4 regions of the Levilactobacillus sp. LN180102 genome follow, and region 1 is predicted to be linked to each of the others. Evidence: predicted binding sites of a transcription regulator. Region 1 holds the regulator's gene; each other region holds the start of a gene.
What was found. Region 1 encodes LexA, which represses DNA repair genes until DNA is damaged. Its sites were predicted from a motif close to CNAACANNTGTTNG; they were not measured.

Region 1 (2,208 bases):
GGATTGTTGCTTTAGTTGTACTTGAACTGGTCGAAAATGTCTGTGAGCTGGACGTGAGTGACACTTTTTTAGCTGCTTCAGTTGTTTGATGGCTGGGGTGGGACCAGTAAGGCAAGTTCCAGATTGCTAATACTGTCCCACACAGGGCAAGAAGTAAAATGAGGCTTGATCCAATCTTCGAGTCGCCGCGTTGAGCAGCTGTCAATAAAGAAAATAGGGCGATGAGACTAATCAGTGCCCCAAATATAGCAAAGCCAAGAATCATATTTGGCACCTCTCCGTATGTAAGATGAGCTTAGTATAGCATGAAACAATTATAGAATAAAAGGCAATTCTAGTACGCTTGTTTATTTATAGCGACATTTTTAACGATATTGAGCGGAGAAAAGGACCCTAAGTGAATTATAACCGAATATTAATTGAATTGGTGTCGCCAAGAGTTCACTTTTAAGGTATAATATCAATTATTCCAGAGAAATGAGGAGATTAGTGTGACCAACGTTTACTTAGCAGGACCTTTTTTTGATGATGAGCAAATTTCTCGAATTGAGCGTGCCGAGAAGGCTTTAGCCGCCAACCCACAGGTTAATCGTGTCTTTAGTCCACGATTAAGTGAGATCGCTGGATTGACCATGGGGACGCCAGAATGGGCCACGCAGACTTTCCAAATGGATGTTCACCAGATTGATGAAGCTGATGTTGTGGTGGCATTGGTTGATTTTGTGGATGACCAAGTAGATTCGGGTACGGCCTTTGAAATTGGCTATGCTTTTCATAGTGACAAACCAATCATTGTGTTACATGAGAAAGACACCATCTTGAATTTGATGTTAGCGGAAGGGTTACATGCCTATCTGCAGAAAGCAGAAAGTTTGGCCGCATACGACTTTACGAACCTCCCCGAGAGTCATTATCACGGAAAAGTCTTTTAGACGACAAAAAAGCATTTGGCCAACTGCCAAATGCTTTTTTTAATGAACATCATCGCGGAACAGCCCGACCACTTTGCCGAGAATACTAACTTGATTTAAAATAATGGGTGCCATCGTATCATTTTCGGGTTGTAATCGAAAATGGTCAGCTTCTTTGAAGAATCGTTTGCAAGTTGCTTCATTTTCTTCCGTCATGGCAATGACGATATCACCATTGTCGGCGGACTGTTGTCGGCGAACAATCACCTGATCGCCATTCAAGATACCAATGTTGATCATACTTTCGCCACGAATTGTCAACATGAACAATTGATCATCGTCATTTTCAAATTCAGGGGGAACTGGGAAATAGTCGGTGGCCTCCTGCACAGCCAAGATCGGTTCACCGGCTGTGACAGTTCCTAGGACAGGGATTTTAGTTTGTTCTTCATGAACACCCAATTCTTCAAGACCAGCGGAAGTGACTTCTAATGCCCGTGGCTTGGTTGGATCTTTGGTGATAAATCCCTTTTTTTCTAGACGGGCGATATGACCGTGAACCGTTGAGGTTGAGGAGAGCGCCACGGCTTCACCGATTTCCCGAACAGTCGGCGGATACCCTTTCTCGTTAACGCGTTCCCAAATGAAGCGAAGAACGGCGATTTGTTTACTTTCAGAAGCTTTGCTCATCGTTACTGCCACCTCGTTCGTCATTTGTAGTATAGTTTAAGTTGATTGTAGCATAGCCATCGTCGTTTTTCAAACAGATGTTCGTCTTAATTGGTTGAATTTTCGGGGTGACCCTGATATGATGGGGCATGGCTAAATTTGAAGTATTGAAATATAAAAAGATGAAGTTAGGGGGACTGTTCATGGCAGAACCAACAATGGATAGTTTATTAGCACGAATTAATGAACTGGCACATAAAAATAAAACGGATGGCTTAACGGATGAAGAAACGGCTGAGCGTGACCATTTACGTAAGCAATATCTCAAACTCTTTCGAGAGAGCTTCCGGAGCCAAGTTGAGATGATGCAGGTTTACGACAAGGCTGGGAAAGAAGTCACCCCAGAAAAAGTTCGTCAAATCCAACGTGATAAAGGGTTACGAGACGATTAACCTGATGAGCGAGTCGCTTTTCTAGGATTCGCTCTTTTATTTTGCTTTAAGTTTGTGTAAAATTAAGCTTGAATGTTTTTAACAAAGGAGGGGAACAAATTGGCAACTTGGATTTGGATTCTAATTGTGATTGTCGTAGGCTTAGCTTGTGCAGCTGGTGGCTTCTACGGCGCTCG
Region 2 (2,208 bases), on a different contig from region 1:
TCTCACGTAAGACCAGTTCGATGGCCTGCTGTTGATGATAGTCTCGTGGTAGAACCTGCGAGTTACTCCAGCTCTTTTCCTTGGCGGGGTGGATCTGTGCTAACTGACTGCGGTCAATGCCCCAGGCCAAGGCAAAGAGTTGCCCACCAATAATCCCCATCTCCTGTTGCAACGCATAGGGATTAACGTGCGCCAGGTCTCCCATGCTGTGAATGCCCAGTCGATTAAGATGGGTGGCCGTGCGGTGACCGATGCTCCACACCTTGGTCAGATCCGTTATCGGCCAAATGTGTTCGGGAAAGTCGGTATAGGTTAACCGACCAATCAGCTCATGGTCGTGTTTGGCCTGTAGATCCAGGGCTAATTTGGCCTGCGTCGGATTCTCCCCAATACCTACCGTGGTGTACAACCCCAATTCCTGGCGAATCCGCACCTGAATCAGGCGAGCAACCGCTTCCGGTGTCTCCCCAAACAAATGCCACGACTTGGTCATATCTAAGATTGATTCATCAATGGAATAGGGAAACAAATCAGCATCCGCAACATAGTCCCGGAAAATCCGGTTGATTAGCAAATTTTTCCGAATATAGAGATTCATTCGCGGTGGCACGACTAAAATACGGGGGTCCCGTGGCACCTCATACTGGCGTGACACGTTACTAATGCCGAACAGCTTCTTAGCCATCGGCGAGGCGGCCAACACCAACCCACTGCCAGTATTATCGGCCTCAGACATCACCACGATGACGGACTCTAGCGGATTCAATCCCCGCTCCACGCTTTCAACGCTGGCATAAAATGATTTATTGTCGATCATAAAGAATAGACCATGCGGCTCCTGCGAGTAATCCATAACATCAGTCCCCCCTTCAGTGCTTGTTCTTATTATACGAACATGAGTTCGTATTTACAAGCCTGTATTTCTCAAAATTATTTTTAATAATTTGTACTAATCCACTACTTAGCGGTCGTATCTACCAAATAATTCTCAACAAAACCAGATTAATATTTAAACTATTAGCACGTTTTTTAACTATCAGTGAAATTAGCATCAAACGTTACTTTTTTGTAATAGCTTTTATCTCGTTGGCGTGGTAGAATGAACTTGTGAAGTTAGCCCTAGTCAACTAACTTCCTCAACTTAAAAGCAGGACCCAGATGTGCCGCACTTAAACACGGCCGTGGGTCCTGTTTTCTATTACTCGAAATCACGTTACACGTACGCCTATTTGTTACAAGCACCTTATTACCAGCAATAAATAGTTCACAGGTTACGATTGATTCAAATAAAAGAGGCATCATCCCGCACATAACTCGGAATGACGCCTCTTTGTTGTTTATTCATAGGCCAATGATTCAATTGGATCAAGTTTAGAAGCCTGCCCAGCCGGAGCTAAAGCAGCCAGCAAACTGATGATAATCGCCACGAAAATGCCGAAAATCATATAATTACTGGTGATCTCAATGATGCTGTAGCCAATGTACTTCGTCGCCACGTTGTTGGCAAAGTATGCGACCAGTTCCGTGAAGATCAGAGCTAGCACACTGGAGGATAGGCCCAAGAAAAAGGCTTCCGACAAGAATAATCGGCGAATGTCTTTCCGGCGAACTCCCAATGCTCGGAGAATCCCAATTTCTTTGGTCCGCTCTGAAACACTGATGTATAACACGACAATAATCATAATCGCGGAAACCAGCAGTGAAATGCCGGCAATCGCCGCCAATACGTAGAAGGCCAATTGGATATAGGTGTTCAACGTTGAAACCAACGCGCCCGCGCCGGTCAATTGATACTGCTTCTTACCGTTGCTTGCTTTGAGTGTCTTGATTTTGTCCTGAACACTCGTCACATTCTGGAGGTTATCAATAACCACTGTCGCAAAGTTGGCATGGAAGGTTAACTTCTTAGCCGCATACAATTGCCGAACCGTGGTCAAATTGGTTTGCACCTGTCCGGCGCTACCATCAGAAACCCCACTGACCTTTAGTGATTTAGTCATCACAACGGGTAAATGCTGCTTGTTCATTCCCGTAATCGAAATCTTTACTGACTTGCCGATTAATCGGTACGGGTGTTTTTTGTTGAATTTCTGCGCAAAGTCTTTCCCTAAAACGACTTCGCCAGTCGCCGGCTGATGCCCTTTTTTGATGCTCTTAGCCAACATCTGGTCGGTCGTGGTCTGCATCACCTGAGCCGTCGCACTAGCG
Region 3 (2,208 bases), on a different contig from region 1:
GCTAAAGACCATGTGTTAGCCGATACGGAGTTGGACTTGAAGCGTGATCGTGATGTTGAGATTAAAGCGTTGAATGACAACGCCGTCGCAAACGCGGAGAGGTGGGCCAAGGATGTGGTATTATCGGCCACTGAAAGTGGCCCGCAAGACCTCCCTAAAGAACATTTGGAGCATACGGTGACGGTGCCTAACGGTGAAATTCGTAGTAAGATTATTGGCCGTGATGGGCAACACATTCGCTTGTTAGAAACGCTCACGGGGACCGATCTAATCTTTGTGCCAGATGATAATACAACGTTGTTTATCAGTACCCATGATCCTATTCGGCGAGAAGTGGCCCGCGTGGCGTTGACCAATTTAGTGGCTAGTCGCCGGATTTCATCGAACCAGATTGAAACCCAAGTGGAAAATGCCCAACGTGATGTAAACCACAGTTTGTGGGAAACGGGTGAGCAGACCGTCAGCGGACTGCACGTTGGTTGGATGCACCCTGATTTGATGAAGCTAATTGGACGACTCAAATACCGGACTAGTTATGGTCAAAATGTGTTGTTGCACTCAATCGAAGTGGCCCAATTAACGGGAGCGATGGCAGCGCGGTTAGGGTATAATACGCGTTTGGCGCGCCGGGCTGGCTTACTCCATGACCTTGGAAAAGCGATCGACCACGAAGTCGAGGGCACGCACGTGGAGATTGGAACGGAGTTTGCCCAGAAATATGGGGAAGATGATGTTGTGATTAACGCAATCGCTGCGCACCATGGCGACGTCGAGAAGACCTCGCCACTGGCCGAACTAGTGGCGGCAGCGGATGCGATTTCTGGTGCACGACCGGGTGCACGGAGTGAGTCTGTCGAAGACTACATTAATCGATTGCGTGCGTTGGAGAAAATTGCCAACGACCAGTCTGGTGTGGCTGAAAGTTACGCTATTCAGGCCGGTCGGGAACTGCGGATTATTGTTAAACCACAGGAGTTGGATGATACCGCCGCGGCCAATTTGACGCAGGAAGTGGCCCAACAGATTGAATCGACGCTGACTTATCCAGGTAAGATCAAAGTTACCACGATTCGTAAGTCAACGGCGGTCGAGTACGTGGGCGATGAAAAGAAAAAGAAGAGCAAGAAGAAAAAGAAGAAAGCTGCCAATGCGTAGCGTATTTTAGGGTTATGGCGAAGGTCATAGCCCTTTTTTATGCGAAATGGTGTTCGCTAAGCAACATCAGCGGTATCATAAAATGAGGAAAGGGGCGGTCACCATGAAGCAAGGGTCATTATTTGAAAATAGTCAGCGTAATACGCCATTAGCTAGTCGGGTCCGTCCGCAAACGTTGGACCAGTTCGTGGGTCAGGCACATTTGTTAGGACCAGGTAAGATTTTACGGGAACTGATTGAAAATGATCAGGTGTCCTCCATGATCTTTTGGGGACCGCCGGGTGTGGGGAAAACAACGCTGGCTGAAATTATTGCCCGGCAAACGCAAGCCACCTTTCTGAGCTTTAGCGCGGTCGATAGTAGTATCAGTAAAATCAAAAAAATTATGCATCAGGCGGAAGCTGATCGGGAAATTGGCGAGCAGACGATTGTTTTCGTGGATGAAATTCATCGTTTCAATAAAGCGCAGCAGGATGCCTTTTTACCTTACGTTGAACGGGGGAGCATTATCTTAATTGGTGCTACCACGGAGAATCCGTCGTTTGAAGTCAACTCAGCGTTGCTGTCACGGTGTAAGGTATTTGTGTTAAAGGCGTTGGCAACGGCGGATATTGACCAGTTGTTGCGTAACGCTTTGATTAATCCAGCTGGATTTTCTGGCCGGGTGACTATTGGTGATGCTGAGTTGCGAGCGATTGCCGAATTTGCCAACGGGGATGCGCGTATGGCGCTGAATACGTTAGAGATGGCCGTGTTGAATGGTGATAAGCAAGGCGACCAAGTCACGGTTACTCAGGCTGATTTGAAACAGCTGATTACCCAAAAGTTTGTGCTGTATGACAAGACGGGTGAGGAGCACTACAATATTATCTCGGCGCTACACAAGTCGATGCGCAATTCCGATCCGGATGCGGCAATTTATTGGTTGACGCGGATGCTTAGTGGCGGAGAAGACCCGCTGTATGTGGCGCGACGGCTGGTGCGCTTTGCCAGTGAGGATATTGGGTTGGCCGACACGAATGCGTTAAATGTGGCCATCAATGTTTTTCAAGC
Region 4 (2,208 bases), on a different contig from region 1:
GCCAGGTTTTCGTTTTGCGGCCTGCGATGTAGTTGGGATAGCTGCAGTGATACTGAGACCAACTAAGGCACTGAATGCTATGCAAAGTAACTTTTGTGCTTTATTAGACAATTTGAATTCCCCTTTTCGTATTGTTTTATACACTTATATTATTCAACATATATACGAGTAATACCAGTGAATTTTAAAAATTCCTTAAAATAGTCAACATTTTTTTGTTGAGAAGGTTGACCGAAATCATCCCCCCACAGCGTGCCGGTAATAGGCGTGGCATGGCGTGAAAACCAATATACGTATAATTAGCCATGAACATCTTAAAACGCCTAAAACGGGCAAAATATGCCGTGTATAGGTGCCAACAAAAGTAAATTGACACAGAAAAGCATCAACTCCAAGGACGTATTGTTCCTGAAGCTGATGCTTTTAAGGCAAAATATTTTTTGTAAGCGCTGATAGGGGAAATTGAAGTGGGTGGTAATGGCTAATTTATACCTGACAGAATGGAAACAATCACAGAGTCTAACTCATTTTGGGCTCTCTGTATTTTTTTTGTAACGTGCCTTTTCTTGCATTGCTCGATGAACCATTTTCTCAATTTCGGGATCATCGTGAGATTCAAGAATAATACAGAGATCATCAATATGATCCTGTAGTTCCACTGCCTTGTTTTCCCAAAGAACGATAGAATCGTGTGCCGTTTCAATACTCATAATTAAGACCCTCCAATTTTGTAGTTAGATAATGGCAATGCAGGGTGTGTAGGCCATCATCTGGTATCAGCAATTACGAAAATCATTTTACGTGCTTACTACTGAGTTCTAAAGATCGCGATGACAATAGGGACATTGCGTGTCTGAGGAACTGACGGGTTGACCGCAGTAGGGACATTCCATTTGAATCACCTCCTTTCATAGAATCATATTAAAATAGCCCGATGATGGTAGTCACTACGGTAATTACGAAACGAATGACCTCAAAGGCACCAATTGCACTAAGAACAATAATAGCGTTTCCAAAAGACTTCAAAAAGTTAAACATATCGCGACTCCTTTCTGACCGTATTCACAAAACAAAACGGGTGCCAATGACACCCGCAGGGACTAATCTTTTATATTTTCGAGAGCGTAGCTCAATGCTTTATTGACGGTGTACTCGATGTAAGACTGGTTACGAGTTGCAGGACGATCCCACTTTTGGCGACTGTCCAAAAATTCGTAAGTATATTGCAGCAGTACCCAGGCCAAGATGGTCGTATCGTCTATTGACTTGGGATTCTGTAGTTCACCGTCAGCTCTGCCTGTAGCTGTTCAGAACATACGTTCTTTACATTGCTTACATCTTCCTATATACTGAACTTAAGTCAATTTGAGAGAAGGTTATCGCTAATGAAACAGGCAATATTTGTCATGATGGATCAGTACGCCGATTGGGAAGGGGCTCACCTATCCAGTCAGTTGAACCAAATGACCGATTGGACAGTAAAGACCGCCTCTAATCAGCCGGAGGTTACTTCAATTGGTGGTTGGACAACACGAGTGGACTACCAGATTAGCGAGCTTAACCCTGAGATGACGTTATTGGTACTCATTGGCGGTAACGCTTGGCAACATGACGATCCTAGGTTAACCGCTTTAATTCAGCAGTGCCTTCAACGAAAAGTTATTGTCGGAGCCATCTGTGGTGCAGTTGATTACTTGGCCCGTAATGGGTTACTGACGGGATATCGCCATACTGGAAATGCACAGTTTTCATGGCAATCATTTCCAAAATATCAAAATCCAACTGATTTTGAATTACAGCAAGTGGTCGTTGATCGTCAACTAGTGACGGCTAATGGTACGGCGGCGTTGTCTTTTACCTCGGCCGTCCTGAAGGCCAGTGGGCAACTAACTATAGCGGCAAAGCAGGCTTTAGACTTGCAGCAACTAGGCTATTACGACAATACGGAGACCCATTTAAACTGTAGAGGGGATAGGTCTTGGATCAGATTAGTACTGAAGAAAGTTACCGATTGCTAGAACACAGTTATACGTTGGTCAGTGGGTAATAGGTACTGAGGCGGCATCTAATGATGAAAATAAAAATCGGGTTTCCACGATGGAAAACGTCGCGGAGACTCGATTTTTTGAGCCGATTCAATTTAGACTAGAATGTGATTACGGGCTTTAAAACCGAACCATCTTTTGAAGCGGCAAAGCCATCATTAAT

Region 2: a site for LexA is predicted at 891-904, ahead of ACP4IT_RS07340 (Y-family DNA polymerase). Genes of this name have one in related genera too.
Region 3: a site for LexA is predicted at 1,198-1,211, ahead of ACP4IT_RS07245 (replication-associated recombination protein A). Genes of this name have one in related genera too.
Region 4: a site for LexA is predicted at 1,310-1,323, ahead of ACP4IT_RS00645 (DJ-1/PfpI family protein). Genes of this name have one in related genera too.

The regions. Positions count from the first base shown of each region.
Region 1 is NZ_JBNIIX010000031.1:5,588-7,795, forward strand. It holds gene ACP4IT_RS12290 (hypothetical protein) at 1-265, opposite strand, end outside; gene ACP4IT_RS12295 (nucleoside 2-deoxyribosyltransferase) at 492-932, shown strand; gene lexA (transcriptional repressor LexA) at 972-1,601, opposite strand; gene ACP4IT_RS12305 (DUF896 domain-containing protein) at 1,784-2,032, shown strand; gene ACP4IT_RS12310 (YneF family protein) at 2,132-2,208, shown strand, end outside.
Region 2 is NZ_JBNIIX010000010.1:42,625-44,832, reverse strand. It holds gene ACP4IT_RS07340 (Y-family DNA polymerase) at 1-853, opposite strand, end outside; gene ACP4IT_RS07335 (ATP-binding cassette domain-containing protein) at 1,338-2,208, opposite strand, start outside.
Region 3 is NZ_JBNIIX010000010.1:22,117-24,324, forward strand. It holds gene rny (ribonuclease Y) at 1-1,155, shown strand, start outside; gene ACP4IT_RS07245 (replication-associated recombination protein A) at 1,259-2,208, shown strand, end outside.
Region 4 is NZ_JBNIIX010000001.1:122,679-124,886, reverse strand. It holds gene ACP4IT_RS00660 (CAP domain-containing protein) at 1-111, opposite strand, end outside; gene ACP4IT_RS00655 (hypothetical protein) at 525-710, opposite strand; gene ACP4IT_RS00650 (zinc ribbon domain-containing protein) at 819-893, opposite strand; gene ACP4IT_RS00645 (DJ-1/PfpI family protein) at 1,386-2,018, shown strand; gene ACP4IT_RS00640 (NAD(P)-dependent alcohol dehydrogenase) at 2,146-2,208, opposite strand, start outside.